Rhodovastum atsumiense: one gene and its partner. The protein of the gene in region 1 interacts with the protein of each later gene in a pairwise test. Links are inferred from orthologs where the notes say so. Each region holds a gene or a part of one and is shown on either strand. Other genes may lie near its edges. The genes, in order: NBY65_RS12695 and recJ.

Evidence for each region.
Region 2: the proteins of NBY65_RS12695 (region 1) and recJ interact in binary tests that used the Escherichia coli proteins (3 or more experiments, as listed by UniProt). The link is inferred for Rhodovastum atsumiense from one-to-one orthologs.

Annotation. Positions count from the first base shown.
Region 1 is NZ_OW485601.1:2,789,601-2,805,347, forward strand. What follows is about bases 2,159-5,181. They hold NBY65_RS12695 (type IA DNA topoisomerase), read left to right. Parts: upstream 2,159-2,552; coding sequence 2,553-4,811; downstream 4,812-5,181. Other genes in these bases: NBY65_RS12690 (OsmC family protein), read right to left, coding at 2,159-2,329; NBY65_RS12700 (tellurite resistance TerB family protein), read right to left, coding at 4,808-5,181. In the rest of the region: NBY65_RS12675 (class I SAM-dependent methyltransferase), read left to right, coding at 1-654; NBY65_RS33795 (cold-shock protein), read right to left, coding at 842-1,348; more of NBY65_RS12690, read right to left, coding at 1,826-2,158; more of NBY65_RS12700, read right to left, coding at 5,182-5,221; NBY65_RS12705 (FmdB family zinc ribbon protein), read right to left, coding at 5,394-5,726; fmdA (formamidase), read right to left, coding at 5,740-6,969; NBY65_RS12715 (ABC transporter substrate-binding protein), read right to left, coding at 7,128-8,360; NBY65_RS12720 (GNAT family N-acetyltransferase), read left to right, coding at 8,573-9,085; NBY65_RS12725 (DUF4410 domain-containing protein), read left to right, coding at 9,242-10,006; NBY65_RS12730 (potassium/proton antiporter), read left to right, coding at 10,050-11,255; NBY65_RS12735 (DUF3313 domain-containing protein), read left to right, coding at 11,349-12,053; NBY65_RS12740 (efflux RND transporter periplasmic adaptor subunit), read left to right, coding at 12,106-13,254; NBY65_RS12745 (efflux RND transporter permease subunit), read left to right, coding at 13,282-15,747.
Region 2 is NZ_OW485601.1:1,127,459-1,143,182, reverse strand. What follows is about bases 6,441-9,440. They hold recJ (single-stranded-DNA-specific exonuclease RecJ), read left to right. Parts: upstream 6,441-7,043; coding sequence 7,044-8,837; downstream 8,838-9,440. Other genes in these bases: glpX (class II fructose-bisphosphatase), read left to right, coding at 6,441-7,047. Also shown: NBY65_RS04960 (hypothetical protein), read left to right, coding at 1-209; NBY65_RS04955 (PHA/PHB synthase family protein), read right to left, coding at 394-2,196; NBY65_RS04950 (OmpA family protein), read left to right, coding at 2,445-3,278; NBY65_RS04945 (LL-diaminopimelate aminotransferase), read left to right, coding at 3,469-4,692; NBY65_RS04940 (homoserine dehydrogenase), read left to right, coding at 4,689-5,981; more of glpX, read left to right, coding at 6,052-6,440; NBY65_RS04920 (hypothetical protein), read left to right, coding at 9,443-12,805; pta (phosphate acetyltransferase), read right to left, coding at 13,051-15,192; NBY65_RS04910 (acetate/propionate family kinase), read right to left, coding at 15,194-15,724. UniProt on the Escherichia coli protein: Single-stranded-DNA-specific exonuclease.

The DNA of each region.
Region 1 (15,747 bases):
GAGGTCGTCGATGTCGGGTTCGGCTTCGCCGACCAGGACATGTTCTGGCTGCGGCGCTTCGCCCCCCGCCGCATCATCGGCTTCAACGTGACCCCCGCCCAGGTGCGGATCGCACGGGCCCGGCTGCGCCGGATGGGGCTTGCGGGCCGGATCGACCTGCGGGAGGGCTCGGCGACGCAGTTGCCGCTTCCGGATGCAAGCTGTGACGTGGTGACCGCGGTCGAATGCGCCTTCCACTTCGACACGCGCGAACGCTTCTTCGCCGAGGCGTTCCGGGTGCTCCGGCCGGGCGGGCGGCTGGTGCTCGCCGACGTGATCCCCGCCGCGCCGCCGCCGGGTCCGCTGCGGCGCCGGGGGCGGGATTTTCTCTGGAATGCCGCCGCGATCTCGTTCGCGATCCCGGCCGCCAACGCCTATCCCCGCGACATCTACCGCGACAAGCTCGCGGCACCGGGGTTTGGCAATGTCCAGGTCACTTCGATCCGCGACCAGGTCTTCCCTGGCTGGCATCGCGCCGTGATGGAGGATGCGGCGCTGCGGCGGCGGCTGCGCCTGTCAGGATGGCTGGCGGATTTCCTGCTGCGCCATCTCGACGAAGACGCCATTTACCGGGCGTTCGATTACGTCCTGGCCTCGGCCCGCAAGCCGGCATGACCGTTCGGTGCGGGAGGGCTTCCGGCCGGATGGCGCAGCCAAGGGTACGCGTCGGGGCGGACGCGGTTTATGACCCTGGGAACACGAGAGCGCCTTCCGGCTGACCGCCAGCGGTCACAGCGCTCTCGTTCTGTGGCCTGACGCGGCCCCTGACCGTCGGGCCGTCGTCAGTCAGGCCGATGCGACCTCAGGCGAGGCTGATCGAACCGGCCTCGGGTCCCTTGGCGCCCTGCAGCACCGACAGCCGCACCGACTGGCCTTCCTGCAGCGAGCCGATGCCGGCGCGTTCCAGGGCGGTCGCGTGCACGAAGATGTCCTTGCCGCCGCTTTCGGGCGTGACGAAGCCGAAGCCCTTGGTGGGGTTGTACCACTTCACCACCCCGGACGTCTCGACGGCGCTGTCGAGGTCGAGCGGGCGCCGTGGCGCGCCACCTTGCGGACGGGGGCGTGCAGCCTGCGGCCGGCGCGGGGCGGGGGCCTCGGCCGTGCTCTCGTCAACGGAGAGAACCTGGCCAACCTGCCGGCCCTTCTGTCCGTTGCCGACGCGCACCTGCAGCGTCGCGCCCGGGCTCACCGTCTGGACCCCGGCGGCCTGCAATGCGTTGACATGCAGGAACACATCCCCCGAGCCATCGGCCAGGGCGACGAAACCGTAGCCCTTCTCGGTGTTGAACCACTTCACCGTCGCCTGCACCTCGGGTCCTGCAATCGGGGACGCGAAAGAGGGCAGGGGCGTCGGGGACCGGGTGTTACCGTAGAAGTTGTCGTCGTCGAACCCGCGCTGGCGAGTCTGCCAAGGCCGGTTGCTTTTCGTTGAGCGCAAGTAGCGTAGTCCTCTGGGATTCTGGTCAGGATTTTTAAAGCGCCACATCCTACACCGGATGGCTGCGCGTTGATAGCTTTTATCGGGCCTCGGGACGATGCCATCCCGGGCCTTGCCGGCGCACCTGCCCAGGTCGCCGCCTCTTTCACAAGCCACTGGCTTATAAACCAAATTTTGCCAGGAGGACAGGGGGGAGTGACAGGGGGATGACAGGTTTGACGGCGCGCCGTCCCCCTGGCCTGCCGTGTCGTCACACGGTCCCGGCATGCCTGCCGCGACGGGCACGATCGCTTGATCGGCGCTCCCGCGTCACGCGGTGGGGCCGGAGCCCCCGTCGCGATCGGACATTCAGGGCGTTTCCACCGTGATCCGTGGCGGCTGCCGCAGAGTCTGCAGGATCACGCAATATCGCTCGGTTGTCTCGATCAGGCGCGCCAGCCGGTCGGGGGCCGCGTCGGCCTCCAGCTCGAAGCGCAGCGTGATGTCGGTGAGCCCGATCGGCACGGCGCGGTCGATGCCCAGCGTGCCCCGGGCATCCCAGGTCCCCGTGGCGACGATGCGGCCGCCACGGACCTCGATGCCCATCGCCGTGGCCACGGCGCGCAGCGTCACGCCGGCACAGGCCACGATCGCTTCCAGCAACATGTCCGCCGAGCAGGCCAGTTCGCCGGTGCCGCCAGCCGCCGCATGCAGGCCGGCGATGGTCTCGCCATGCCAGGACGCGATCCGGCAGGCAATGCCGTCGGCGTTCAGTTGGGCTTCGGCCCGTGCCGGGATCCGCGCCGCGTCCGGCGTCTCGCGGTAGCGTTGCTTGAGGGGAGCCTGCAAGGCCCGGAGCTGGTCTGCGTTCATGGTGGGTCCTCCCTGAATTATCTGGCCTGGGCCATGCGGGTTTCCGCAGCGGCATGTTATGGCGTGATGATGTTCGTTGCCATGGGCCACCGCATGGCATGACCCGGCGTCGCCATCGGGGGCGCGAGGCCCCGTGGCAGCCTATCTCATGACGACAGCGAAACCAGTTTCGGGCGCGGCAAAACCGGCCTGTCCGGAGACTGCGCCCGCGCATCCCATCGGATTGACCGCCACGGCGCGGCGGTGGCATGCCGGCTCCGGCTTTTGCGGAACAGCCGGGGCGCGGGTGGCCGACCAGATCGTCATCACGGAGAAGACCAGCCAGGCCAGGGATGTGCGTGCGGCGGTGGGCAACCGCTATGGTCCGATCCTGCCGGCCGAGGGGCACCTGTTCGATCTGGTGGAACCGGAAGACGTGGTGCCGGAATGGAAGCGCTGGGCGCCGGTGCTGCTGCGGCCGGAGGGACTCTACGCCACGCGGCCGGCGGCGGGCGGCAACAAGCCATCGAAGCTGAAGGCGATCCGCGAGGCGTTGCGGACGGCGAAGCGGGTCTGGCTGGCCACGGATTGCGACCGCGAGGGCCAGTTGATCGGCCAGGAGATCCTGGAGCACTACCGCTACCGCGGCGTGGTGATGCGGGTGATGTTCACGGCCCAGGACCCGCAATCGATCCGCGACGCCTTTGCCCGGGCAAAGCCGAATGCCGAGTACGCCCGGCTTTATGCCGCGGCGGTGGCGCGGCGCCAGGCCGACCAGATCTACAACCTGTCGCTGACCCGCACCGCCACCGTCACCTTCGCTCGTGGCGCGCGCAGCGTCATCGGCGTCGGGCGGGTCAAGACCCCGACCCTGGCCATCGTCTGCCGGCGCGAGCTGGAGATCCGCGCCTTCGTCCCGCAGGCCTATTACGAGGTGGTCGCGACCGCGCAGGCCGAAGCCGGGCCGGTGCGGCTGCGCCATGCCCCGAAGGAGCGGATCCTCAAGCGCGCGGAAGCCGAGGCGATTGCGGCCCTTGCGGAAGGCTTCACCGGGCCGCTCGTGCTGCGGGTCGAGGACAAGCGGCAGGCGCCGCCGCGGCTGTTCGACCTGCCGTCGCTGCAGAAGCTGTGCGGTGCCCGCTTCGCCTGGTCGGCGGCGCACACGCTGGAGGTGGCGCAGGAGCTGTATGACGGCCAGGGCAAGAAGATCATCACCTATCCCCGTGCCGAGACCCGCTATCTGCCGGAAAGCCTGATCCCCGACGTGCCGCGCATCGTCGCCGGGCTGCGGGTCGGGCGCGCCTTTTCCGCCATCCCGGTGCCCGAGCCGCCGCTGGTTCGTCGCGGCGCCGCCGGTCCCTTCCATGACAAGGGGCTCGCCGGGGCCAGCCATCACGCCGTCATCCCCAACGTCAACACGGTCGGGGACCTCCCGCAGGTCTGGCCGCGCCTGTCGGGCGACGAGCGCCGGCTGTTCGACATCATCGCCCGGGCCTATCTGGCGGCGATGATGCCGGATTTCCGCTACCGGCAGACCACTGTCACGCTGGATGTGCGGGGCCACCTGTTCGGCGTCACCGGGCGCCAGCCCATTGAGCTGGGCTGGCGGGCCGCCTTCCCGGACTGGCAGCCGCCCGGGGAAAAGGGCGAGGAGGCGCAACTGCTGCCCGCGCTCCGGGATGGCGAGACGGTCACGCTGCGCGACGCCGCGGTCGAGGACAAGGAAACCCGCCCGCCGCCCCGCTACAACGAGGGCACGCTGATCGAGGCGATGCAGAATGCCTGGCGCTTCGTCGCCGACGAGGCGCTGCAGGCAAGGCTGAAGGAGGCCAAGGGGATCGGTACCCCGGCTACCCGCGCCGAGATCATCCGTGGGCTCAAGGCGCAGGATTTTCTGGTGGCCGACGGCAAGGCGATCGTGCCCACCGAGCGGGGCCTGGCGCTGTTCGCCGTGTTGCAGCGGGCCGATGCCGCCCTGGTCGATCCGGGCGTGACCGCGCAGATGGAATGCCTGCTCGACCAGGTGCTGACCGGCCAGCAGGAGATGATGCAGGCGATCGATGCCGTCTGCACCCAGGCCAGCCGCATCATCGGCCGGTTATGCCAGGGCCTGCCCCAGGGGGTGGCATCGCCCGATGCCGCCCTGCTTGCCACCGTGGCACCCGGCGCCGGCACGGCCGGATCGCCGCGCGCACGCAAGCCGCGCCGGCGGCGGGTGAAGGCGGATCAGGAAGCCACCGCGGCGCCGCCCGCCCGGAAGGCAAAGCGGGCAACGTCGCGTGCAAGGCGTCCCGGTCCCGCCGGCACCGTCCCGGCGCCGGTGGCAAATGCCCCGACACCGGAGACGAGCGATGCCGAGACACCGCTGCGTATCCCCTTCGGCAACAAGGAGATCGCCTTCCGGCTCGGTGCCCGCTACCGCGCCGGCGGCTGGTATGCGCCGCCCGGCGTGGATCTGGCCGGCTTCCGTGAGCGCGGATGGCTGGGCGCCCCGTCGGGTTAGCGGTCGAGCACCGAACGGTCGTTCTTGCGGGCCAGGGTGCGGAAATGCGGCTCGATCTCGGCTTCGGCGAGGCCGAACGCCTGGGCGAAGTCGATGATCAGCCGCTGCTCGCCCGGCTCGGCGTCGCCATCGGACATGGCGCTGTCGATCATGTTCAGCAGGATGCAGAGCTTCTGGTCCGGCCGCAGCTGCGGTGCCACGGTAGCGAGGAACTGCGCCGGCTGGGTCACGCGCACATAGCGCAGGCAGGCATCGAGCTGGTCACGGCTGGCGCCACGCCCGAGCACCGAGGTGAGATGCCCGACTTCCTCGGGGTCGATCTCTCCGTCCGCCCCCATGCAGTAGATGAGGGATATGACGAGGCAGTTGCGCGGCGTGAGATCGAGTTGCGCAGACTGCGACCTGAACATTCCGAACATGCGAGAGCCCTGATTGGTTGGTGGTCCGTCCCCGTGGGGGAGCGGGCGCGCGACACGTGGGAAAGTTTCGTGCCGACTGCAACGGCCAACCGGGTAGCGAACTGTTACTCGCCATCGCGATCCTTTGCGGCGGGGCCGCGCGTGGGGCGCGACCCCGTGCCGCTCAGTGACTGATCATCCAGGGACGCTTGCCGGGAAACCCCTTGGCCGGGCTGACCGCCTCGGCTTTCCGTCCGGTGCCGGCCGAGCAGCAGCCGCAGCCGCGTGGGTGCCGCCCGGCGCTGCTCGCCAGCTTCGGGGCATGGGCGCTCTGTTCATTGGTGGCGAAGGCTTTCCGCTGGGACGCCTCCATCCGTCCCAGGGCCGGTCCGCGCAGCAGGGCGCGGGGAGCGTCGGCGCCGCACCCCGGACAGGGATGCGGCGCGTTGAACATGGCCATCGGCCGGTTCTCGGTGAACGGGCCGCAGCGCTCGCACAGGTAATCGTAGTCGGGCATGGCGTCGCCCGGCTCAGGCGTCGGGGGCGATGGGGATGTCGGTGCCGGGCTGCACGCCGGCGATCGGCCCGGCGGCACCCGGCCTGATGTCGAAGTCGAAGATCTCGGTGGGCAGCCACAGCGTGGCGCAGGCATTGGGGATGTCGACCACGCCGCTGACATGGCCCTGCACGGGGGCCACGCCGAGGATGGCATAGGCCTGGGCGCGGGTGTAGCCGAACTTGCTGATGTACTCGATGGCGTTCAGGCAGGCCTGGCGGTAGGCAACAGTCACGTCCAGGTAGTGTTGGGCGCCGCTCTCGTCGACCGAGATGCCTTCGAAGATCAGGTAATCGCGGTATTCCGGCTTGATCGGGCTGGGCCGGAAGATCGGGTTCCGGATGCCGTACTTCGCCATGCCGTCCTTGATCAGCTCCACCTTCAGGTGAATCCAGCCGGGCATCTCGATGGCGCCGCAGAAGGTGATCTCGCCGTCGCCCTGGCTGAAATGCAGGTCGCCCACGGAAAGCCCGGCGCCGGGGACATAGACGGGGAAATACACGCGGGCGCCGCGCGAGAGATCCTTGATGTCGCAGTTGCCGCCATGCTCGCGCGGCGGCACGGTCCGGGCCCCGGTGGCGGCCGCGGCGTCGCGTGCCTCGCCCCGCAGCCGGCCGAGATGCGCGGTGGGCGCAAAGGGCGGATTGGCCAAAGGCGGCACGCGGGTCGGGTTGGTGCCGATCAGCGCCGTCTCCCGCGCGTTCCAGGTTTCCAGCAGGGAATGCGACGGCAGGCAGCCGATCAGTCCGGGATGGATCAGCCCGGCGAAGCGCACCCCCGGCACGTGGCGCGACGTGGTGAACAGGCCGTGGAAATCCCAGATGGATTTCTGCGCCTGCGGGAACTGATCGGTCAGGAAGCCGCCGCCATTCTGCTTCGAAAAGAACCCGTTGAATCCCCACGCATTGGACGGGAAGGCGCCGATGTCGAGGAAGTCCACCACCAGCAGGTCGCCCGGTTCCGCGCCCTCGACGCCGACCGGGCCGCTGAGGAAATGCACGATGCTCAGGTCGATGTCGCGAACGTCGGCGGCGGAGTCGTTGTTCTTGATGAAACCGCCGGTCCAGTCATAGCACTCGATGATGAAATCCTGGCCGGGTCTGACCGTCGCCACCATCGGGATGTCCGGATGCCAGCGATTGTGGATCGTATCATTTTCATAGGGAGACTGCGACAGATCGACCTTGATCAAGGTGTCCGGCATATTGCTTCCCCTCTCTGACAGACCGGACGCAGACTGCCAAGTCACCGCGATTTTGTCCTGGTTGATCTTGGTTCGACACTTCTCGTGCTGGCGGTGCCGGCCAGCAGCCATGACGTGCCCGCGAGGACGACGCCATGGCCCTGCGCCAGGACGAAGGATCAGCTCTTGACCAGGCTGCAGCCGCCCTCGCTCATCGGCCGGAAGGCAGCGTCCGCCGGTGTCGTCGCTACGACCTTCAGCACGTCGATAGGGCTTTTGCTCTCTGCCGGCTTCTTGACCTGCAGCAGGTAGGACGGATGAATCTTGCGCCCGTCCTCACGGATCTGGCCGGCACCGAAGCAATCGTCATCGGTGGGCATCGCCTTCATGTGCGCGACCGCGCCCCGTCCGTCCGCCTTCGCCGCGGCCACGCCCAGCGCGGCCACGGTCTTCAGGTAATGCAGCGTCGCCGCGTAGCATCCGGCCTGGATCATGTTCGGCGGCTGCGTCGGCGTCTTCGGCCGCACCCGTTCCCAGAAGGCGCGGGTGCGGTCGTTCAGGTCCCAGTAGAAGCTTTCCGTCATGACCAGGCCTTGCGATTCGGCCAGCCCGACTGCACGCACGTTGCTGTCGTACATCAGCATCGCGGCGATCCGCATCGAGCCGGTCAGCCCGAACTCATGCGCCTGCTTGATGCAGTTCACCGTATCGGTGCCCGAGTTGCACAGGCCGAGTACCTTGGCGCCCGAGGCCTGCGCCTGCAGCAGCAGGGCACTGAAATCCGTCGTCTCCGGGAAGGGGTAGGTCTGCGCGCCGAGGACCTTGCCGCCGGCTTCCTGCACGAAGCGGGCGGTGTCACGCTGTAACTGCTGGCCGAACACATAGTTGGCCGTGATGAAGAACCACGTATCGCCGCCCGATCGCACCATCGCGCCGCCGGTCGACTTCGACAGCATATAGGTGTCGTAGGTCCACTGGATCGTGTTCGGGCTGCACTGCCCGCCGGTGAGATCGGTCGTAGCGGCGCCGGAGTTCAGGAACACCTTGTTTTTGTCTCGGCAGATGGTGTTCACCGCCAGCGCCACCGAGCTGGTCGGCACGTCGATGATCGCGTCCACGTCCGCCTCGTCGAACCAGCGGCGGGCGATGCCGGCGCCGGTGTCGGGACGGTTCAGGTGATCGGCCGACAGCACTTCGACCTTGATGTCGGGACGCTGCCGGGCGAATTCCTCGACGGCCTGTCGTACGCAGGTGACCGACAGCGGGCCGGTGTCGTCACGGTAATTGCCCGACTGGTCGTTCAGGACGCCAAGGCGGATCACGGGCGTTTGGGCGGCGGCACGACGGATCTGGCCGGGCAACAGGAAGGACGCGGCAGCGGCGCCCAATGCGGAGCGGCGTGTGACGGTCATGGACGTTCCTCTCTTGGTACCGGTTCTGCGCCGGTGCGGAAAGTGTGCGGGGGAAGATCCCCGGGTTCAAGGGGGGCGTTCAGGCCAACCGGGTTTCTCGCGCCGGTATCGCGGCTGTGACCGCATGTCGCGATGCATCCTCACGGAAGCAGGAATGCAGGCGTATCCCAAGCGTACATTCTCTTCCGTCATGAAACTGCTATGCTGGCTCGATGATGCAGCAGGATCCGACAGGCCCTTGGCGGGCGATGACGGCGGCGGACCTCGATGAGGTGGAGCGGGTCGGCGACCGCGTGCATCCGGATTATCCCGAAACGGCCGCGGTGTTCGGCGAGCGCCTGCAGCGCTATCCCGCCGGGTGCCTGGTGTTCCAGGGACCGGGCAGCATCCTGGGCTATACGATCAGCCACCCGTGGCGGCTCGGGCAACCGCCGAAGCTGAACGTCGTGCTGGGATCCCTGCCGGAGCGGCCGGACACGTTCTACATCCACGATGTCGCGTTGTTGCCCGAGGCCAGGGGATCGGGGGCCGGCGGCGCGGCGGTGGCATTGCTGACCCGGCAGGCCGTGGCGAGCGGCCTTGGCAACATGTCGCTGGTTGCCGTCAGCGGCGCATCCGGGTTCTGGCGCAGGCACGGTTTCGACGTGCTTGAGACGCCCGAGATCAGGGCGAAGCTGGCCGAGTACGGCGAGTCGTCCCGGTTCATGGTACGCTGGTTGCGATAGAAGACCGACTCCGTCCTGGTCTTGTGTTGCAACCTAGCAATGAAACGGATTAGATCGCGGGCGCCCCCGGACCGGTCGAACCGGATCAATCACCGTGGCGGAGGTCCCGGCCTGGCGTGACAGCCATGCCCGCAGTTCCGCCGGCAGGAGGCGTTCATGCCAGTGTCGATCGTTGCGCGCCGTCGTGTCCTTCGCCAGGTTCCGCTGTTGGGAGGCCTGGCATTGCTGGTGAGTGCCTGCGCGACGCATGTGCGCAGCACCGGCACCTACGGGGCGGTGGCGACCGGGGCGCCATTGCAGCGGCCCGAGATCGTGCTGGTGGAGGAATTCGCCGTCGACCCGTCGGAAGTGCACCTGGACACCAGCCTGCGCGCCCGGCTGACCCGCGGCCTGGAAGGGACGCAACCCGACACGCGCCGCGCCCAGGAAGCGGCCCGGGTGCGGGGCGTCGCCGCGGCGACGCTGGTCGGCCGGATCCAGGCCATGGGCCTGCCGGCGGCCGTGGTCGCGATCGGCACGACGCCGCATGAGCGCGCGGTGCTGGTGCGCGGCCAGGTGGTGGATATCGATGAAGGCAACCGGACCCGCCGCACCCTGATCGGCTTCGGCGCCGGCAAGAGCGTGGTCGGGGCCGACGTGCAGGTCTACTACGCGGCGCCCGGGCAGCGTCCGGCGCTGTTGCAGACTTTCGAGGCCGATGTCGACAGCGGCCGCATGCCGGGCATGGCGACCACCATGGGCGTGGGGGCCGCGGCCGGTCATCTGGCGACCTCCGCCGCCGTTTCCGGCGGGTTGCACGTGGCATCGGAGAACCGCAAGGCGGATCCGGAGGACCAGGCGAAGAAACTGGGGAACTGCGTGGCCGATGCGCTCGGGGCGGTGTTCCGGCGCGAGGGCTGGATCGCCACGACCGGCGGCTGAGGCCGCGACGAACAGGGCAGTCGCACCCCACGGAGAGCGTGCGATGATGGCGACGGCCCACCTGCTGATCCTGGCGATCGGGGCAACCGGCCTGCTGAGCATTCTCGCGGGCCTGCTGTCACGGCGCATCGGGGCGCCGTTGCTGCTGGTGTTTCTCGGCATCGGCATGATCGTCGGCGAGGCGGCACCCGGGCTGGTGTACGCCGATTTCCGCTCGGCCTACGTGATCGGCAGCGTGGCCCTGGCGGTGATCCTGTTCGATGGCGGGCTGTCGATCTCGCCGCGGCTGTTGCGGCTGGCATGGGGGCCGGCGCTGCTGCTGGCGACTGTGGGGGTGGCGCTGACGGCCGGCGTGGTCGGGGTTGCGGTCAAGCTGCTGATGGGCGCGCCGTCCTGGCCGGTGGCATTGCTGGTGGGGGCGACGATGGCGCCGACCGACGCGGCCGCGGTCGGCGCGCTGCTGCGCCGCGCCGGGGCGGTGCTACCCGAGCGGGTCCATGCCACGCTGGAACTGGAATCAGGGTTGAACGACCCGGCCTCGGTGTTCCTCACCCTGCTGCTGATGATGCTGATCCATCGTCCGGAATCGGTCGGCGCCGCCGATGGGATGCTGATGTTCCTGCAGCAGATGGGCGGGGGCGCGGCGCTGGGGGCGGGCGGCGGCCTGCTGCTGGTGGCCTTGCTGCGGCATGTACCGGCCGAGGCCTCGCTGGTCATGGTGCTGGCGCTGGCCGGGGTGCTGACATTGTTCGGCCTGGCGCAGGTGCTGGACACCAGCGGCTTCCTGGCGGTCACCGTGGCCGCGCTGATCGTCGGGCCGGCACATTTCCCGGCACGACCCGCCTTCGCGGCGTTCTTCGGCGGGCTGGCCTGGCTGGCGCAGGTAGTGCTGTTCGTCATGCTCGGACTGCTGGTCACGCCGGCACAATTGCTGCCGCTGATCGGCCCGATGGCGATGATGACGGCGGTGCTGATCCTGCTGGCGCGACCGGTGGCAGTGCTCGCCTGCCTCGCACCCTTCGGCTTCGCCGCGCGGGAGGTGGCCTTCATCTCCTGGGTGGGGCTGCGCGGCGCGGCGCCGATCTACCTCAGCATCGTGCCGGCGATCGCCGATCCCCGCGGGCTGCGGCTGTTCGACAGCGTGTTCGTCGTCGTGGTCGCATCGCTGCTGGTGCAGGGCTGGACCATCGGTCCGGTCGCCCGCCTGCTTGGCTTCGGCCAGAGGGGCGGTCGTGGCGCGTGCGATTGATTGTACTACGAAACATTTCACTGTTCAGGAAGTCAGCATAATCCTACACTCATAAGGAATGTTCCCTGATCAGATGAAGAAGGGGGCCACGCCTTGCGAGCACTTGCTGCCCTGGTTGCCATTCCCCTCATGCTGGCCGGCTGCGCGGAGCAGAAGGCGCCGCCGGCCCTGAGCGACGGTCTGGCCATGCAGCCCGCCAAGACCGACAGCGCGGCGGGCGACAACGCCAGCAACACCATCATCTATCGTGCGCCGGATCTGGACGCCCGGCGCTACCGTGGCTTCGTCGTGCTGCCGGCCACCGTCTATGATGGCCCGGATGCCGAGTTCGGTGGCACCACCGAGGCGGAACGGCAGGAACTCGCCGGGGTGCTGACCTCCGAGTTCAAAAAGGCCCTGAGCCAGCACCGCCGGGTGGTCGACCGGCCGGGTCCCGACACCGTCACCCTGCAGCTCACGCTCGGTGGCGTCGGCAAGACCAATGCCATCGGTGGTCTGACCCGGCTCACCCCGGTCGGCTTCGGGCTGATGGTGGTCAAGTCGGCGGCTGGCTTGCCGGCCAATTTCGTCGGTTCAGTGACCATCGGCGGCAAGCTGACCGAATCCGCCGGCGGCAAGGTGCTGGCCGGGTTCGTCACCAAGGAGAGCCCGCAGGCCTATGATCTGCGCACGGAGGCCGGCACGGTGATGACGGCGCGCCTGGCGATTGCCAAGGCCGCCCGGGATTTCGCCGCCGCCGCCGATCGGGTCGTCGAGGAGTCGCACCAGAAGACATCCGCGCGCGCCCCGGCCAGGTAACGTCGTCGCCATCGGCGGCGGGCCGGAGTCGTGGACCGGAGGGAGCCGTAGCATGATGCAAGTCACCGTCCGCCTTGTCGGCGCGACCGGCCTGGCACTCCTGGCGGTGTTGCCCGGCGGCTGCAAGGACCGGAACCACTATGTTCCGCCGCCGCCGCCGAAGGTGACGACGATGCTGCCGGTGCAGCGCGAGGTCATCCAGTACCTCGAGGTCAACGGCTCGGTGGAAGCGGTCAATTCCGTCGATCTGATGGCGCGGGTCACCGGCTTCCTGCAGGAGATCAACTACGCCGACGGCGCCATGGTGGCGCGCGGCACCTCGCTGTTCACCATCGAGCCCGAGCCGTATCGCGCCAAGCTGCTGCAGGCGCAGGCGCAGGTGCAGGCCTCCGAGGCGGTGCTGAAGCACGCGCAGGAGGAATACCTGCGCCAGTCCACCCTGGGGAAGGACCAGTTCGCCTCGCAATCCAAGGTCGACGAGGCGATCCGCAACCGCGACCAGAGCAGCGCCGACCTGCAGAACAGCCGGGCGAGCCTGGAACTCGCCGCCATCGATTATTCGTACACCCATGTGCTGGCGCCGTTCGATGGCATCGTCACCCGCCATCTTGCCTCCATCGGTGCGCTGGTCGGCGGTGCCACCCCCACCAGGCTGGCCAGCATCATCCAGCTCGACCCGATCTACGTCACCTTCAACGTCTCCGAGCGCGACGTGCTGCGCATCCGCCAGTCGATGGTCGAGCGCGGCATCAAGGTCACCGACCTCAGCAAGGTTCCGGTCGAGGTCGGGCTGGCCAACGAGACCGGCTATCCCCACGCCGGCGCGCTGAACTATGTGGCGCCCCTGGTCGATCCCGGCACCGGCACGCTGACCATGCGCGGCGTCTTCGCCAATCCCGAGCACACGCTGCTGCCCGGCTATTTTGCCCGGGTGCGCATCCCCACGCGCCGCGACGCCGCCGGGTTGCTGGTGCCTGACACCGCGCTCGGTGCCGACCAGGGCGGGCGCTACGTGCTGGTGGTCGGCGCGGATGGCGTCGTGGCACAGCGCTATGTGCAGACCGGCGCGCTGTCCGACGGATTGCGGGTGATCGAGACGGGGCTGCAGCCAGGTGACCGGGTGGTCGTTGCCGGGCTGCAGGCGGCCATCCCCGGCAGCAAGGTCGAGGCCGTTCCCGGCACCGCCGCAACCGCTCGCTGAGCGCGTCCTCCAGCCAGGGAGATCGCCGTGATCTCGAAATTCTTCATCGAGCGCCCGGTGCTCGCGAACGTGCTGGCGATCGTGATGATGCTGCTTGGCGGCGTCGGCCTGTTCAGCCTGCCGGTGGCGGAATATCCCGACGTGGTGCCGCCGACCGTGCAGGTCACCACGCGCTATCCCGGCGCCAGCGCGCGCACCGTCATCGACACCGTCGCCCTGCCGGTCGAGCAGCAGGTCAACGGCGTCGAGAACATGCTCTACATGCAATCGACGGCGGCGTCCGACGGCACCTACACGCTGACCGTGACCTTCGCCATCGGCACCGACCTCAACTTCGCCCAGGTGCTGGTGCAGAACCGCGTCTCGGCGGCGCTGGCCGCGCTGCCGCAGGCGGTGCAGGCGCAGGGCCTGACGGTGCAGAAGAAATCCACCGCCATCCTGGAGATGGCGACGCTGACCTCGACGGATCCGCGCCACGACAGCCTGTTCCTGGCCAACTACGCCACCATCAACCTGCATGACGAGCTGGCCCGGCTGCCCGGCGTCGGCAACGTCACCGTCTTCGGCGCCGGCCAGTACGCCATGCGCGTCTGGCTCGATCCCGACCGGCTGCAGGCGCGTGGCCTGAGCGCCAGCGACGTGGTCAGCGCCATCCAGCAGCAGAGCCAGGAAGTCACCGCCGGCCAGGTCGGTGCCCCGCCGGTGCCCACGGGCCAGGCGTTCCAGTACACGCTCGACATCAAGGGCCGGCTCGACGATCCGGCGCAGTTCGAGAACATTATCCTCAAGACCGGCCCCTCCGCGAGCGGCGTGCAGGTGACCCGGCTGCGCGATGTCGGCCGCGTCGAGCTGGGGGCGCAGACCTACAGCCAGTCCTTCACCGCCGACGGTCGGCCGGCTGCGGGCATCGCTATCTTCCAGACTCCCGAGGCCAATGCGCTCGACGTGGCGCGGCGCGTACAGGCCAAGCTGGATGAACTGGCACGCGCCTTCCCGCCGGGCATGCAGGTGACGATCCCGTTCAACACCACGAAATTCGTCAGCGCCTCGATCGACGAAGTCTACATGACGCTGATCGAGGCCGGGTTGCTGGTGCTGCTGGTGATCATGGTGTTCCTGCAGGACTGGCGCGCCACGCTGGTGCCGGCGACCACCGTGCCGGTCACCATCCTCGGCGCCTTCGCCGCCATGGCGGCGCTCGGCTTCAGCGTCAATCTCTCGACCCTGTTCGCCATCGTGCTGGCGATCGGCATCGTGGTGGACGACGCCATTGTGGTGGTGGAAGGCGCCGCCCGCCACATCGAGGCCGGACTGCCGGGCCGCGAGGCGGCGACCAAGGCCATGACCGAACTGTTTGGCCCGATCATCGGCATCACCCTGGTGCTGATGGCGGTGTTCCTGCCATCGGCCTTCCTGCCGGGGCTCACCGGCCGGCTCTACGCGCAGTTCGCGCTGGTGATCGCGGCGACCGCGCTGATCAGTGCCGTCAACGCCGCCACGCTGAAGCCGACGCAATGCGCCCTGTGGCTGCGCCCACCGGTGCCGCCGGAACGGCGTAACCTGTTCTATCGCGGCTTCAACCGCGTCTATGACGCGCTGGAGCGGGCCTATGCCGCGCTGATCGGGCGCATGGTCCGGCGCAGCCTGGCCATGGTGCTGGCCGCCTTCGTGCTGATGGGCGTCGGCTTCTACGGCTTCGCCCGCCTGCCGACCGGCTTCCTGCCGGTGGAGGACCAGGGCTATCTGCTGGTCGGCGTGCAACTGCCCGACGGCGCCGCGCTCGCGCGCACCGAGGCGGTGCTGCGGCAGGTGCAGCAGATCGCGCACGCCGTACCGGGTGTCGATCAGGTGATCAGCATCGCCGGCATCTCCGTGCTCGACAACAACGCCACCCTGGCCAATGGCGGCCTTGCCTATGTGGTGCTGAAGGACTGGTCGGTGCGCGGCGAGAAGCAGGGGTTGCGCGCGGTCTACGCCCAGCTCAGCCAGGGGTTGCAGGCCGTGGACGAGGCCGCGACCTTCATCCTGGTGCCACCGGCGATCCAGGGCATCGGCAATGCCAGCGGCCTGACCCTGCAACTGGAACTGCGCGACGGCAGCTTCGATCTCGGCAAGCTGCAGGGGCTCACCCGCACGGTGATCGCCAACGCCCAGACCCAGTCCGGCCTGACCCATCTCGCCAGCCCCTTCCGCGCCGGCGTGCCGCACCTGGAAATCGAGGTCGACCGGGTCAAGGCGGAAAGCCTGCACGTGCCGGTCGGATCGGTGTTCCAGACGCTCGCCACCTATGTCGGGTCGTCCTTCGTCGACCAGTTCACCCGCTTCGGCCGCAGCTTCCAGGTCTATGCCCAGGCGGACTCGACCTTCCGCCTGCGGCCCGCCGATATCGAACGACTCAGCGTGCGCAACGAGGCAGGGGAGATGATCCCGCTGGGCACGCTGGTGCATATCCGTCCCTCGGTCGGGCCGGCGCTGATCAGCCTGTACAACCTG
Region 2 (15,724 bases), 1.7 Mb from region 1 along the record:
TGGATGCCATGATCAGGGTCCAGAACGGGCTGTTCACGGGCGATCTGGCGGCGGCGACGATGGCGCTGCAGCCGCCGCTGTTCGGCTTCGGGCCGCAGGCCACGCTGCAGATCCTCGCCAACCTGCCGCCGCTGCCACAGGCCAATGTGGCGACCCAGCGGGCGCAGTTCGACCTGCAGCCGGGCGGGGGCCGGTGCTGGGGGTGCTGAATTGAAGGCCAGGGCTCTGCCCTGGACCTGGCAGGGGCCACAAGGCCCCTGCACCCCATAAGCGCTGCGCGGCACAGAATATCGGGTTCCAAGGGCGAAGCCCTTGGTGGAGGTCCAGGAGGCGAAGCCTCGTCACGCGAAGGCGTGCCTTCGCACGACGTCGGGTGCGGGGCGAAGCCCCGCCTCAGGTCAGCAGCACCTTCACGTAGCTGCCGGGCGCGTCTTCCAGCACGGGCAGCTTGCCGTCACCGGGAACCCGGGCCTTCACCTGCCGCTTGTCGAGGGCGGTCACCCAGCGCTGCCAGTCCGGCCACCACGATCCGGCGATCTCGGTGGCGCCCTTGAACCAGTCCTCGGGCTGCTCCGGCAGATCCGTGTTGATCCAGTGGCTGTATTTGCCGCCTTCCGGCGGGTTGACCACGCCGGCGATATGGCCGGAGGCCGCCAGTACGAAGCGGTTTTCGCCCTGCAGCAGGTGGGTGCCGTAATAGGTGCTGCGCCACGGCGCGATGTGGTCCTCGCGGGTGGAGATGAAGTAGGCGGGCACCTTGACCTGGCGCAGGTCGATCGGGGTATCGGCCAGGGAGATGCCGCCGGGTTCGCGCAGCCGGTTCTCCTGGTACATGTTGCGCAGGTAGAAGCTGTGCATCCGCGCCGGCATGCGGGTGGAATCGCTGTTCCAGTAGAGCAGGTCGAACGGGAACGGGTCGTTGCCGAGCAGGTAATTGTTCACCACGAACGACCAGATCAGGTCGTTGGCGCGCAACATGTTGAAGGTGGTCGCCATCTCGCTGCCATCGAGATAGCCGCGGCGGTTCATCTTGTCCTCGAGCATCTTGAGCTGTTCTTCGTCGATGAAGACGCCGAGCTCGCCGCACTCGCGGAAATCCATCAGGGTGACGAAGAAGGTGGCGCTTTTGATGCGCTGGTCGCCATGGGCGGTCATCCAGGCCTGGCTGGAGGCGAGCAGCGTGCCGCCGAGGCAGTAGCCGATCGCGTTGACGCCGTCCTCGCCGGTGGCCGCCTCGATCGCGCTCAAGGCCTCGAGGATGCCTTCTTTCATGTAGTCCTCGAAGCCCTTCTGGGCGAGCCGCTCGTCGGGGTTCACCCAGGAGATGATGAACACCGTATGTCCCTGGGCGACCGCCCAGCGGACGAAGCTGTTCTTCGGGCGCAGGTCCAGGATGTAGAACTTGTTGATCCAGGGCGGCACGATCAGCAGCGGCCGCTTGAGCGCCTTCTCGGTGGTCGGCGTGTACTGGATGAGCTGCATCAGCTCGTTCTGGTACACCACCTTGCCCGGGGTGACGGCGATGTTCTCGCCGATCCGGAAGGCGTCCATGTCGGTCATCTTGATGCGCAGCTCGCCCTTGCCGCGCTCCAGGTCACCGAGCAGGTTCTTCAACCCTTTCAGCAGGTTCTCGCCGCCGGTCTCGACGGTCTTGCGCAGAACCTCGGGGTTGGTGAGCAGGAAGTTGGAAGGGCTCATCGCGTCGACGAACTGCCGCGCGTAGAAATCCACCTTCTGGGCGGTGTGGGGCTCGAGGCCATCGGCCTGCTTGACCACATCCTGGATGAAGCGGGCCGAGAGCAGGTAGGACTGCCGGATGAAGTCGAAGACCTCGTTTTCTTTCCAGGCGTCGTCCTTGAAGCGACGGTCCTTCGGGTCGCCCTCGATCACCGGCGCGCCGTCCATGCCGAGCAGCCGGCGCGCGGTGTTCTGCCAGAGCGACATGTAGTCCTGCCAGAAGCCGAGCTGCGCCTGCATCAGCTTGGTGGGATTGGACATCAGCTTCGCCGTCATTTCCATGAAGGCGCCCCCGATGTTCAGGGGGTCGGGGCTCTGCAGCCCGCTTTCGGTCTGCCGGCGCAGCCATTCCGCCACAATGCGCTGCGAACGCTCGGCGATGTCGGCCATGGAGCGTCCGAATTCGGTGGGGTCGGGCAGCTTGAAGGCGCCGGCTTCCGGCTTGGTCGGCTCGGCCATGCGGCTATCCTTTCCGTAGGTCGGCTCGCGCGCTACATCTCGTGTGCCGGAAATGCGGCAGCAGTCTGGAGCACTCCGACCCTTTTATGTCAGATGGACGTGTGTACGAACTTGATAGAGTGCGCTCCCTGACCGTTCAAGTGCGACCGGCGCAGGGCTTGCATACCAGCCAAAATCCAGCGAGGTGTGCTGTCGTTCTCTTGACGGCCGGGTTGCTGGCAGGCTGTGCCTCTGGCTCGGTCAGTCCGGTGGATTGGTGGCATTCGCTGGAGGGCGGGCGCATCGCCGAGCAGCGGCCGCCGCCGCCCAATGCGGACGCGCCCTATCCCAGCCTGGGCACGGTGCCGGCGCGGCCGGTGGTGACCGACCATGCCACCCGTGGCCGGATTGCCAGCGGGCTCACGGAGGAGCGGCGGAACGCGGAATACGCGATCTCTTCCCCGGCCGAACCCTATCAGCCGCCCAGGGTGCCCCCGGCCGCGGCCGCTTCCCAGGACGCTCCTTCCGCCTCGTTGCAGGCGGCGAGCGCGCCGCCGGCGCCTGCTCCGGCCGCCCGGCCGGCGCCGCCGCCGCAGGAAGCGCCCGCAGCCCCGGTGACCGCCGATCCGGCGGCCCCTGCCGCGTCGGCCCCTTCCGCCCCGGCCGGTGCCGCCATGGCGGAACTGCCGGCCATCCCGGCGGCGCCGCCGCCGGCGCCGCGCATCCCGGGGGTGCCGGTGCCCGCCGTGACTGCCCCGACGCCGCCGCCGGTCGCACCACCCCCACCCGCGCCGGCGCCCCCGCCCGCGCCGGCCGGCACCGTGCTGGTGCCGTTCAGCACCGGTGGAACGGCGATCGCCCCGGAGACGGAAACGGCGCTGCGGGCGCTCGCGGCCAGGCGCGGCACGGCCGCCATCGTCGTGACCGGCTATGGCGAGGCGCTGGGCAGCGATCCCGACGCCCAGGCTGCGTCCCTGCCACTGGCCCTGGCCCGCGCCCGCGCGGTCGCGGCGGTGATGATGGCTGCCGGCGTGCCTGCATCGCACCTGCGGCTGACTGCGCGGGCGGAGGGGCGCGGTGGCGCCGCCCGTATCGCCAACTGAAGGATTGTGAAAGAATAGGTGTTGCCCCCGGATCCCGCCGGGATCATGCCGCCCCTCCGGGCCGGCACGGTCCCGCCGGCCTGCGCGACCAGCACGTCTCGACCTTCTTCACTTGCTCCAGACTTGGTGGGCGGGGCATTCCGGCCTGTCCCACCAAAGCCCCACTGACCCCAGGTTTCGGATTGCCGCCATGACCGATGAGTTCCACCGCATCCGCCGTCTGCCGCCCTACGTCTTCGCCGAGGTCAACAAGGCCAAGGCGGCGGCGCGAGCCGCCGGCGAGGACATCATCGACCTCGGCATGGGCAATCCCGACAGCCCGACTCCGCCGCACATCGTCGCCAAGCTGGTCGAGGCGGTGCAGGATCCCCGCACGCACCGGTATTCCGTCAGCAAGGGCATCCCTGGTCTGCGCCGGGCGCTGGCTGGCTATTACCGCCGCCGCTTCGATGTCGATCTCGATCCCGAAACCGAAGTGGTCGCGACGCTCGGCTCGAAGGAAGGCCTGGCCAACCTGGCCTCGGCGATCACCAGCCCGGGCGACACCATCCTGGTGCCCAACCCCTCCTATCCGATCCACCAGTTCGGCTTCATCATCGCCGGCGCCGGCGTGCGCAGCATCCCGGCCTCCCCGGACGAGGAGATGCTGCGCGCGCTCGATCGGGCGGTGAAGCATTCGGTGCCCAAGCCGACGGCGCTGATCGTCAATTTCCCGTCCAACCCGACCGCCTATCTGGCCGACCTGGATTTCTACCGTGAGGTGGTGAGCTTCTGCCGCCAGCACGACATCTGGATCATGTCGGACCTTGCGTATGCCGAGATCTATTTCGGCGAAAAGGTGCCGCCCTCGATCCTGCAGGTACCAGGGGCCAAGGACATCGCCGTCGAGTTCACCAGCATGTCCAAGACCTACTCGATGGCGGGCTGGCGGATGGGCTTCGCCGCCGGCAACCAGAAGCTGATCAATGCCCTGACCCGCATGAAGTCGTATCTGGACTACGGCGCCTTCACGCCGGTCCAGGTGGCGGCGGCCGCGGCGCTCACCGGGCCGCAGGACTGCGTGCAGGAGATGCGCGACCTCTATCGCGAGCGGCGCGACGTGCTGATCCGCGGCCTGCACGCGGCCGGCTGGGACGTGCCGAGCCCGGACGGCTCGATGTTCGCCTGGGCGCCGATCCCGCCGCGCTATGCGCATCTCGGCAGTCTGGAGTTCAGCAAGTTGCTGCTGGCGCGGGCGAAGGTGGCGGTGGCGCCGGGCATCGGCTTCGGCGAGCACGGCGACACCCATGTCCGCATCGCCCTGGTCGAGAACACCCATCGCCTGCGCCAGGCGCTGCGCAACATCCGCAGCTTCCTGCAGAGCGAGAGCAACGAGGCGCCGCGGGAGGCCGTTCCCAGCGGCCACGCGGCATGAGCCGGCCGCTTTCGGTCGGCGTCGCCGGCCTGGGTACGGTCGGCGCGGGCGTGCTGAAGCTGCTGCGCGAGAACGCCGGGATCGTCACCGCCCGGGCCGGGCGGCCGATCGCGGTCACCGCCGTCTCGGCGCGTGACCGCACGCGCGACCGTGGCGTCGATCTCGGCGGGCTGCGCTGGTACGAGGATGCCGTGGCGCTGGCCGCGGATCCGGGCGTGGATGTGATCGTCGAGCTGATCGGCGGTGCCAACGGCCCGGCGCGGCAACTGGTGCAGGCGGGGCTGGCCGCCGGCAAGCCGGTGGTCACCGCCAACAAGGCGCTGCTGGCCGTGCACGGCGCCGCCCTGGGGGCCCAGGCCGAACAGGCCGGCGTGACCCTGGCCTTCGAGGCAGCGGTCGCGGGCGGCATCCCGGTGATCAAGGCCCTGCGCGAGGGGCTGGCCGGCAACCGCATCAGCAAGGTCGCCGGCATCCTGAACGGCACCTGCAACTACATCCTGACGGTGATGCGCGAGCGCGGGCGGGAATTCGCCGAAGTGCTCGCCGAGGCGCAGAAGCTCGGCTACGCCGAGGCCGACCCGTCCTTCGACATCGACGGCGTCGACGCCGCGCACAAGCTGGCGATCCTCGCGGCGCTGGCCTTCGGCCGGCCGGTGGCCTTCGACGAGGTGCATGTCGAGGGCATCCGCCATGTCTCGGCGCTCGACATCGCCTTCGCCCGCGAACTGGGCTACCGCATCAAGCTGCTCGGCCTGGCGCGGCGCACCGAGGCCGGGATCGCCGCGCGCGTGCATCCCTGCATGGTGCCCGAAGCCGCGCCGATCGCGCGGGTGGACGGCGTGTTCAACGCGGTGGTGGCGGAAGGCGATTTCGTCGGGCGGATCATGCTGGAGGGCCGCGGCGCCGGCGCCGGCCCGACCGCCTCGGCGGTGGTTGCCGACCTGATCGACATTGCCCGCGGGCGGTCGACCCCGGTCTGGGGCGCGGCCTCGGGCCATCTCTCCGATGCGCCCTCGGTGCCGATCGGGGCGCATGTCGGCTGCTACTACCTGCGCCTGATGGTGGTGGACCGTCCCGGCGTGATCGCCGACGTGACGGCGGTGCTGCGCGACCAGGGCATCTCGCTCGAGAGCATGCTGCAGCGTGGCCGCAGTCCGGGCGAGGCGGTGCCGGTGGTGCTGGTGACGCACGAGACCCGCGAATCCGCCATGCGGGCGGCGCTGGATCGCATCGCCGGCCTGGACGCCGTGTTGGAAGCGCCGACGCTGATCCGCATCGAGCCCGCATAAGCGCGGTGCATCGGCGATCGGACTTTCCCGTCAGGACGAAAGAATAATGACAGAGCAGAGGAGTGACGCGATGCTGAAGGACGATCAGTTCCAATCGGCACATACCAGCGACCGCAACCTGGCGCTGGATCTGGTGCGCGTCACTGAGTCAGCCGCGCTGGCGGCGAGCCGCTGGATGGGGCTCGGCAAGAAGAACGAGGCCGACGGCGCCGCGGTGACGGCGATGCGCAAGGCCTTCGACGTGGTGCAGATCGCCGGCACCGTCGTGATCGGCGAGGGCGAGATGGACGAGGCGCCGATGCTCTACATCGGCGAGAAGGTGGGGGCCGGCGGCCCGGCGATGGACATCGCGGTGGACCCGCTGGAGGGCACCAACCTGTGCGCCAAGGGCGGCCCGAACGCGATGGCGGTGATCGCGCTGGCCGAGCGCGGCAATTTCCTGCACGCCCCCGACATCTACATGGACAAGATCGCGGTGGGCGGCCACCTGCCGGCGGACGTGGTGGATCTGGACGCCCCGGTGGAGGAGAACCTGCGCAACCTCGCGCGGGCCAAGAAATGCGCGGTCTCTGACCTGGTGGCCTGCATCCTGGACCGTGAGCGCCACGCCGAGATCATCGGCCGCACCCGCGCCGCCGGGGCGCGCATCATGCTGATCAGCGACGGCGACGTCGCCGGCGTGATCGCCACTGTCCAGCCCGAGAGCGGCGTTGACATCTATCTCGGCATCGGCGGCGCGCCCGAGGGGGTGCTCTCGGCCGCGGCGCTGCGTTGTGCCGACGGGCAGATGCAGGGGCGGCTGATCTTCGAGAACGACGAGCAGATCGCGCGGGCCCGGCAGATGGGCATCACCGATCCGAACCACAAGTTCGACATCCTGGAGATGGCGCGGGGCGACGTGATGTTCGCGGCGACCGGCGTGACCGGCGGGGCGATGCTGCGTGGCGTGCGCCGCTTCGGCCATGGTGCGTCGACGCACTCGCTGGTGATGCGCAGCAAGTCGGGGACGATGCGGTACATCGAGGCCCACCACAACTACGCGACGAAGCCCTGGGCATCGAATTGACCGAAACTGCCGGCGGCGTGGCGCCCGTCCTGGGCGTCACCCGCAGCCTGACCAACCGCCGCTGGGTCTGGCGCCAGGGCGAGGACCGCGTCGGCCTGGGGATTGCCCAGCGGTTGGGGGTGCCTGAAGTCGTAGGGCGGTTGCTCGCGGCCCGTGGTGTCGGGCTGGAAGCGGCGGCGACCTTCCTGGAGCCGACGCTGCGGGCCCTGCTGCCCGATCCCTCGGTCCTGCGCGACATGGACGCAGCGGTGGCCCGCCTGGCCGCGGCGGTGTGCCGGGGCGAGACGGTCGGCGTCTTCGGCGACTACGACGTGGACGGAGCCTGCAGCGGCGCGCTGATGGTCACCTTCCTGCGTTCGCTCGGCTGCACCGTCATGCCGTACGTGCCCGACCGCATGACCGAGGGCTACGGGCCGAACGTGCCGGCGCTGCAGGGGCTGGCTGGGCGGGGTGCGACGCTGCTGGTCTGCGTCGATTGCGGCACTGCCGCGGGCGAGACGCTTGCCTCCTTGCAGGGACAGGCCGACGTGATCGTGCTGGACCACCATAAATCGGAGGTCCTGCCGGCCGGGGTGGTGGCGACGGTGAACCCGAACCGGGTCGATTGCGGCTCGGGGCTGGGGACGCTGTGCGCGGCGGCGATCGCCTTCCTGACCGCGGTCGGCACCGTGCGGGAACTGCGTCGCGGCGGGTTTTTCGCCCAACGTCCCGAACCGGATCTGCTGTCCCTGCTGGACATCGTGGCGCTGGCGACGGTGTGCGACGTGATGCCGCTGACCGGGCTCAACCGCGCCCTGGTCACGCAGGGGCTGAAGGTGATGGCACGGCGGGCCCGGCCCGGGATCGCGGCGCTGCTGGAAGTGGCGCAGGTCAAGGACCGGCCCAGCGCGGCGACGCTGGGCTTCGCGTTGGGGCCGCGCATCAACGCCGCCGGCCGGATCAGCGAATCCGACCTGGGCCTGCGTCTCTTGCTCTGCGAGGATCCGGTCGAGGCCCGTACCCTGGCCGCCACGCTGGACGCGGTGAACCGGCAGCGCCAGGTGGTCGAGGCCAGCATGCTGGACGCTGCGATGGCGGCGGCCGAGGCGCAGATCGCGGCGGGGCATGCCACCTTGCTGGTCTCGGGCCAGGAATGGCATCCGGGCGTGGTGGGCATCGTCGCCGGGCGGATCAAGGAGCGGTTCAACCGCCCGGCCTGCGTGGCGGCGCTGGCCGACGGCATGGCCAAGGGCAGCGGGCGGTCGGTGGCCGGGCTCGACCTGGGGGCGGCGGTGATCGCGGCGCGCCAGTCCGGCATCCTGGTGACCGGGGGCGGTCATGCCATGGCGGCGGGGTTCTCGCTGCCCGAGGACCGGCTGGCGGCCTTCCATGCCCTGCTGGACGAGCGTCTGGCCGCGGCGGCGACCTTGCCCTCGGCGGCGGATCTGCCGGTGGAAGGGGCGGTGGCGGTGCCGGGCTGCACCACGGAACTTGCACGCCATCTCGGGCGGCTGGCGCCGTTCGGCAACGGCAACGAGGAGCCGGTGCTGATCCTGCCGCGGGTTCGCGTCATGCGCGCCGATCGCGTCGGTCGCGAGGGCAACACCATCCGGGCCTTCGTGGAAGGCGAGGGGGGTGGGGGGCGCCTGCGCACGGTGCTGTTTCGTGCCCGCGAGGGGGCCTTGGCCGATGCCTTGCTGAGCCGTGGCGGCGAGCCGCTGCACATCGCGGGCCATCTTCGGGCCGAGGAATGGAACGGCATGGTGAATGCGGGCTTCGTCATTACCGATGCGGCGTCGGTGGTCCCTTGACCATGACCGTCTGGTTCGCTACCCAGCGCAGGCGCCTCGTCCCGTTCGTCTAGAGGCCTAGGACACCGCCCTTTCACGGCGGTAACAGGGGTTCGAATCCCCTACGGGACGCCAAAAGCCGCCTGCTGACGCGGCTTCATGCCGGGCTTCGCCGTGAGCCCGCCTGACCGACTATTTCCCAGGGTGGCGATTGTCGGTCTCCCAACCGTCTCATTGCCATGATGTTGCCTTTGCGGGCCGCTTTTCGCCGATGCCTGCCATGCAGGCTGCGCGGCTGTCCGGGCGTCCGCACGCGACCTGGCCTGCCGGTCCGACCTGCCGGCGGTCTGTCTGAAACCGTCCCCGACAAGCCAGCCTGAGGTGTGGCCAGCGCGAATCCACGTGTTGCCTGCGCGATGTATAAATTATACGCAAATGAAAAATCGATCACGGAATAATATCGAATTCTTATAAGAATTGATACTCGAATTTCTGATTTATTCTTAAAGGTGCCCGTGAACTTGTAATGTACTTGCATTGATGGAATTCTTTTTGTTATCGGATCAAGGACTGATCCGCGGGCTGTTTTTCATGCGACGTGCGGGCGGCGCAACGGAGCGAGTGACATGGAGACCGGCGAGACCGTGGACGACCGGAGGGTCCTTAGGACGATGCAGGGACATGTCATGGACGAACGGTGCTCCAGCCAGCTCATGGACACCGACGATAAGGAGGTTGTGCCAGGCTGCGGAGTTGCTCCGGTCCCGCCCCGAAAGCTCCGGGACGCCATTACCTGTGCGTTCTGGCTGGTGGACAATGTCGCCCCCCGCCAAGGCAAGCGTCGTGGTGCCAGTGTGGCGGCCCCAAATGGTATCTATACCGAAAGTAGCCGTGCCGTCGTTGCGGATGTGCTGCGCGATGTTTTCCTGAAGGGGGGAGATAGCTATCTGGCAGCCGCTCAGGCGGAACTTCGTGCGCTTGGTTATAAGGGGCAGCTTGCCGAGAATTGTCTCAGCGGAATTGCGCTGGAGTTCGCACTTCATGCCGAAACGACGGCTGTTGCTTTCGATGCCCCGGTTCCGGCATGGGCGACTGCGATCCTTGATGCGCGGCTTGGTGTCAGCAAGGGCGATTCCACCCATGGCAGGCGTTTGGCCGGAGAACCCTTGCGCAAGGCTTCAGACGCATCAAAGGCGGTCATGGAGCCGGCCGACGTTGGTGCTGCCCAGGTAGCAGCGGTGGCTGAGCCGGTCGTGGAGCCGGCCGACGCTGGTGCTGCCGAGGTGTCAGCGGTGGCTGAACCGGCTGTGGAGTCGGCCGAGGCCGGTGATGCCGAGGTAGCGGCGGTGGCTGAACCGGCTGTGGAGCCGGTCGACGCTGGTGATGCCGAGGTGTCGGCGGTGGCTGAACCGGCTGTGGAGCCGGTCGACGCTGGTGATGTCGAGGTAGCGGCGGTGGCTGAACCGGTCGTGGAGCCGGTCGACGCTGCTGCTGCCGAGGTGTCGGCGGTGGCTGAACCGGTCGCGGAGCCGGTCGACGCTGGTGCTGCTGAGGTGTCGGCAGTGGCTGAACCAGCTGTGGAGCCGGCCGAGGCTGGTGATGCCGAGGTAGCGGCGGTGGCTGAACCGGTCGTGGAGCCGGCCGAGGCTGGTGCTGCCGAGGTAGCGGCGGTGGCTGAACCGGTCGTGGAGCCGGCCGAGGCTGGTGATGCCGAGGTAGCGGCGGTGGCTGAACCGGCCGTGGAGCCGGCCGAGGCTGGTGCTGCCGAGGTGTCGGCGGTGGCTGAACCGGCTGTGGAGCCGGTCGACGCTGGTGCTGCCGAGGTGTCGGCGGTGGCTGAACCGGCTGTGGAGCCGGTCGACGCTGGTGATGCCGAGGTAGCGGTGGTGGCTGAACCGGCTGTGGAGTCGGCCGAGGCTGGTGCTGCCGAGGTGTCGGCGGTGGCTGAACCGGCTGTGGAGCCGGTCGACGCTGGTGCTGCCGAGGTGTCGGCGGTGGCTGAACCGGCTGTGGAGCCGGTCGACGCTGGTGCTGCCGAGGTGTCGGCGGTGGCTGAACCGGCTGTGGAGCCGGTCGAGGCTGGTGCTGCCGAGGTGTCGGCGGTGGCTGAGCCGGCCGTGGAGCCGGTCGACGCTGGTGCTGCCGAGGTGTCGGCGGTGGCTGAACCGGCCGTGGAGCCGGTCGACGCTGGTGCCGCCGAGGTGTCGGCGGTGGCTGAACCGGCCGTGGAGCCGGTCGACGCTGGTGCCGCCGAGGTGTCGGCGGTGGCTGAACCGGCCGTGGAGCCGGCCGAGGCTGGTGATGTCGAGGTGTCGGCGGTGGCTGAACCGGCCGTGGAGCCGATCGACGCTGGTGCTGCCGAGGTGTCGGCGGTGGCTGAACCGGCCGTGGAGCCGGCCGACGCTGGTGATGCCGAGGTGTCGGCGGCGACTGAACCGGCTGTGGAGCCGGTCGACACTGGTGATGCCGAGGTGTTGGCGGCGGCTGAGCCGGTCGTGGAGCCGGCCGACGCTGGTGATGCCGAGGTGTCGGCGGCGACTGAACCGGCTGTGGAGCCGGTCGACACTGGTGATGCCGAGGTGTCGGCGGCGACTGAACCGGCTGTGGAGCCGGTCGATGCCGGTGATGCCGAGGTGTCGGCGGTGGTTGAACCGGTCGTGGAGTCGGTCGACGCTGGTGGTGATGCCGAGGTGTCGGCGGCGGCTGAACCGGTCGTGGAGTCGGTCGACGCTGGTGGTGATGCCGAGGCGTTGGCGTCGACTGAACCGGCTGTGGAGTCGGTCGACGCTGGTGGTGATGCCGAGGTGTCGGCGGCGGCTGAACCGGTCGTGGAACCGGCCGACGCTGGTGATGCCGAGGCGTTGGCGTCGACTGAACCGGCTGTGGAGCCGGTCGACGCTGGTGCTGCCGAGGTGTCGGCGGCGACTGAACCGGCTGTGGAGCCGGTCGACGCTGGTGCTGCCGAGGTGTCGGCGGTGGCTGAACCGGCTGTGGAGCCGGTCGATACTGGTGATGCCGAGGCGTTGGCAGCGACTGAACCGGTCGTGGAGCCGGTCGACACTGGTGATGCCGAGGTGTCGGCGGTGGCTGAACCGGTCGTGGAACCGGTCGACGCTGGTGCTGCCGAGGTGTCGGCGGCGACTGAACCGGCTGTGGAGCCGGTCGATGCCGGTGATGCCGAGGTCTCAGCGGTGGCTGAGCCGATCGTGGAGCCGGTCGACGCTGGTGCTGTCGAGGTGTCGGCGGTGGCTGAACCGGCTGTGGAGCCGGTCGATACTGGTGATGCCGAGGTGTCGGCGGTGGCTGAACCGGTCGTGGAGCCGGTCGACGCTGGTGCTGCCGAGGTGTCGGCGGTGGTTGAACCGGCTGTGGAGCCGGCCGGTGCTGATGATGCCGAGGTGTCGGCGGTGGCTGAGCCGGCTGTGGCGCCGGCCGCTGCTGGTGCTGCCGAGGCCTCGGCGGAGGCTGAACCGACCTGGGATCTGGTGGGGTTTGCGTCTCCGGTGCAACCAGGTGCCCCTGGTGTTCCCGAATGTCCGGATGGGGATCTGGCAGAGGCCATTCGCGAGGCGGCCTGGCTCGTCCGGGATGCCACCGAGGCAGAACGGCGGCTTCGGTACCTTGGGCTGGTGGATTTCCTGGTCCTGGATGCGAATGAGCGGGCGATGGCCACCAACATGCTTCGCCTGGTCTATATCAGCGCGGCCGACGGCCATTTTCAGCGCGCATTGGATCGGGCCAAGCTTGCTTGCGATATCGTCAACCGGAATATCGTCAGCCTGAATCTTGAAGAAGAACTGGAACTGGCGACCCTGGCATTCGCCCGCCATGCAGACATCGTTGCCCGGATCATTGGTGGAGTGGCCCCGCAATGGGCGACCGAAATCCTGGCCGCGAAACAGACGGTGGATCTCCACAAGGCGGCCGTTGCCGAGGCGCAGCGTCTCTATCTTGCCAGGCTTCTGGCGCCCCGGAGCGGTGGTTTCTAGGAATCGCACGTGGGGCCGGCGCCATCCGGTGATGTTGGCGTTCGATGCATGAAGGAGGGGCGTGCCGGCTGTTGACGTTCAGCGAGGGCACGCTCGTCTGGTCCGGTTCCGGGGGGCCGCCACGATGCGCCCCAAAGGGGGCGGGGTGGGTCTACCGTCGGCCCGCCGCCGACGACATCAACAAACAAAAAGAGCCGGGCCGATGAACCCGGCCCGGCTCTTTCCGTCAGCCTTCTCGGCCGCGTCTAGTCCGCCGCCGCCGTGAGCGCCGCCTGCTGCGCCGCCGCCGCGGCCCGCTTGGCGTTGGCCTGCTGCGCCTGGATGGCTGTCAGCGCGATGGTGTAGACGATGTCGTCCACCAGCGCCCCGCGCGAGAGGTCGTTCACCGGCTTGCGCAGGCCCTGCAGCATCGGGCCGATGCTGACCACGTGGGCCGAGCGCTGCACCGCCTTGTAGGTGGTGTTGCCGGTGTTCAGGTCGGGGAAGACGAACACGTTGGCGCGGCCGGCGACCACGCTGTCCGGGGCCTTCTGCCGGCCGACGCTGGCGACGCTCGCCGCGTCGTACTGCAGCGGCCCGTCGATCAGCAGGTCCGGGCGCTTGCCGCGCGCGATTTCAAGCGCGCGCCGCACCTTGTCCACATCCGCGCCGCTGCCCGAGCTGCCGGTCGAGTAGGAGATCATCGCCACCCGCGGGTCGATGCCGAAGGCAACGGCCGAATCCGCCGACTGGATGGCGATGTCGGCCAGTTCCTCGGCGGTCGGGTCGGGATTGACCGCGCAGTCGCCGTACACCAGTACCTCGTTCGGCATCAGCATGAAGAACACGCTGGAGACGATCGAGGATCCCGGGGCGGTGCGGATCAACTGCAGCGCCGGCCGGATCGTGTTGGCGGTGGTGTGCACCGCGCCGGACACCAGCCCGTCCACGTCGTCCTGCGCCAGCATCATGGTGCCCAGCACCACGGTGTCCTCAAGCTGGTGCTCCGCCTGCACGGCGGTCAGGCCCTTGCTGCGGCGCAGCTCGCACATCGGCGCCACGTACTGGCCGCGCACCGCCATCGGATCGATGATCTCGATGTCGGGCGGCAGCACCACGCCCTGCGTCTCGGCCACCTGGCGGATGTGGTCGGGGTTGCCGAGCAGCACGCATTGCGCGATGCCCTTGCGCTGGCAGATCGCCGCTGCCTGCAGCGTGCGCGGCTCGTCACCCTCGGGCAGCACGATCCGCTTCGCCGCCTCGCGCGCCGCCTGCACCAGGCGGTGGCGGAACGCCGGCGGGGGCATGCGCAGCCGCCCGGGCCGCCCGAGCTGGGAGCGCAGCGAGCCGGTGTCGATGTGCTCGGCCGTGTGCGCGATCGACTGCTCCATCCGCTCGGTGTCGTCGCGGCGCACATGCCGCGACAGCCCGGCGAGCAGCGCACCAGAGGCGAAGGTGTCCTCATGCGTGGTCAGGATCGGCAGCCCGGCGAGCTGCGGCGCCCGCAGCATGGAAGCCACCTGCGGCGACAGCCGCGTGCCGCAGGTCAGCAGCAGGCCGGCGAGCGGCATGCCCTGCATGTGCGCAAGCGCCGTCGCCAGGATGATGTCGCTGCGCTCGCCCGCCGCCACCACCAGCGTGCCCGGCCGCAGCCGGTCGATCACGCCATCGACGCCGCGCCCGGCGGTGACGAAATGCTGCACCCGCGCCCGCGCGAGATTGCCTTCCTGCTCGATGCCGAGGCTGAGCGCCTCGACCACGTCCTGCAGCCGCGGCGCGGTCAGCTTCGGCTCGAACGGCACGTCGCCCAGCACCGGCACGCGGCCACCGCTGCCGGGCAGGTACTCGCCGAGCGCGCCGGCCATCGGGCCCGCCTTCAGCCGGTTGACCAGCACGCCGGCGACCGGCGGCGGTTCCTCGCCGTCGGCGAACTGGCGGACAGTCAGGTCGACCACGGCGCCGAGCGCCTCGGCGTTCTGGCCGGTCCCGGAGAGCACCGGCACCAGGCTGGCGGCGAAGCTGCGCGCCATGGCGGCGTTGAGCTGGCTCGCGACCTGCAGGTCGGCAAAGGGGATCAGGCCCTGGATCACGACGGCGTCGCAGCCGGCCCCGGCCGCCTCCACCATCGCCACCAGGTCTTCCATCAGCGCGTCCAGGCCGCCGTTGCGCACGCTGGCCTCGGCCTGCGCGTACGCGATCGGCTCCGGTGTTTCCAGATGCAGGACGTTGCGGGCGAAGTAGGGGGCGAGGTCGGCGACGCCCCGTGTGTCTGGCTGCAGGATCGGCTTGATGAAACCGACCGCGACATGGTCGCGGCGCAGCGCCTGCACCAGGCCGAGCGCCATCGAAGTCAGTCCCACGTCATCCGAGACGGGAGCCAGAAAGAATGTCTGGCGCGGCCGGTCCATGTCAGGCGATCTCCTTCAGCGAATCCTGCTCTTCCGCGCCGGCACGGGCCAGGGCGGCTGTGTCGCAGGCAATCATCCATTCCTCGTTGGTGTTCACCACCAGCGCCGCCGGCTTGTTGCCGGTGCTGATCAGGCCGGGGGTGCCACCGACACAGCGGCGGTTCGCCTCGGCATCCAGCTCGATCCCGAGCGGCGCGAGGCGTTGCAGCGTCATTTCGCGGATGCGCGCGGCGTTCTCGCCGATGCCGCCGGTGAACACCACCGCATCCAGGCGTCGCAGCGACATCGCCAGCCCGCCGATATGCCGTGCCAGCCGGTGCACGAACACATCGAGCGCCAGGTTGGCGCCCTCGTGGCCTTCGGCGGCGGCGTTGCCCAGTTCGCGGCAGTCATTCGACAGCTCGGACAGCCCGAGCAGGCCGCATTGCTTGTTCAGCATCGCGTCCATCTCGTCGACGGTCCAGCCGGTGCGGCGCATCAGGTAGATCAGGGCGCCGGGATCCACATCGCCTGGGCGGGTGCCCATCACCAG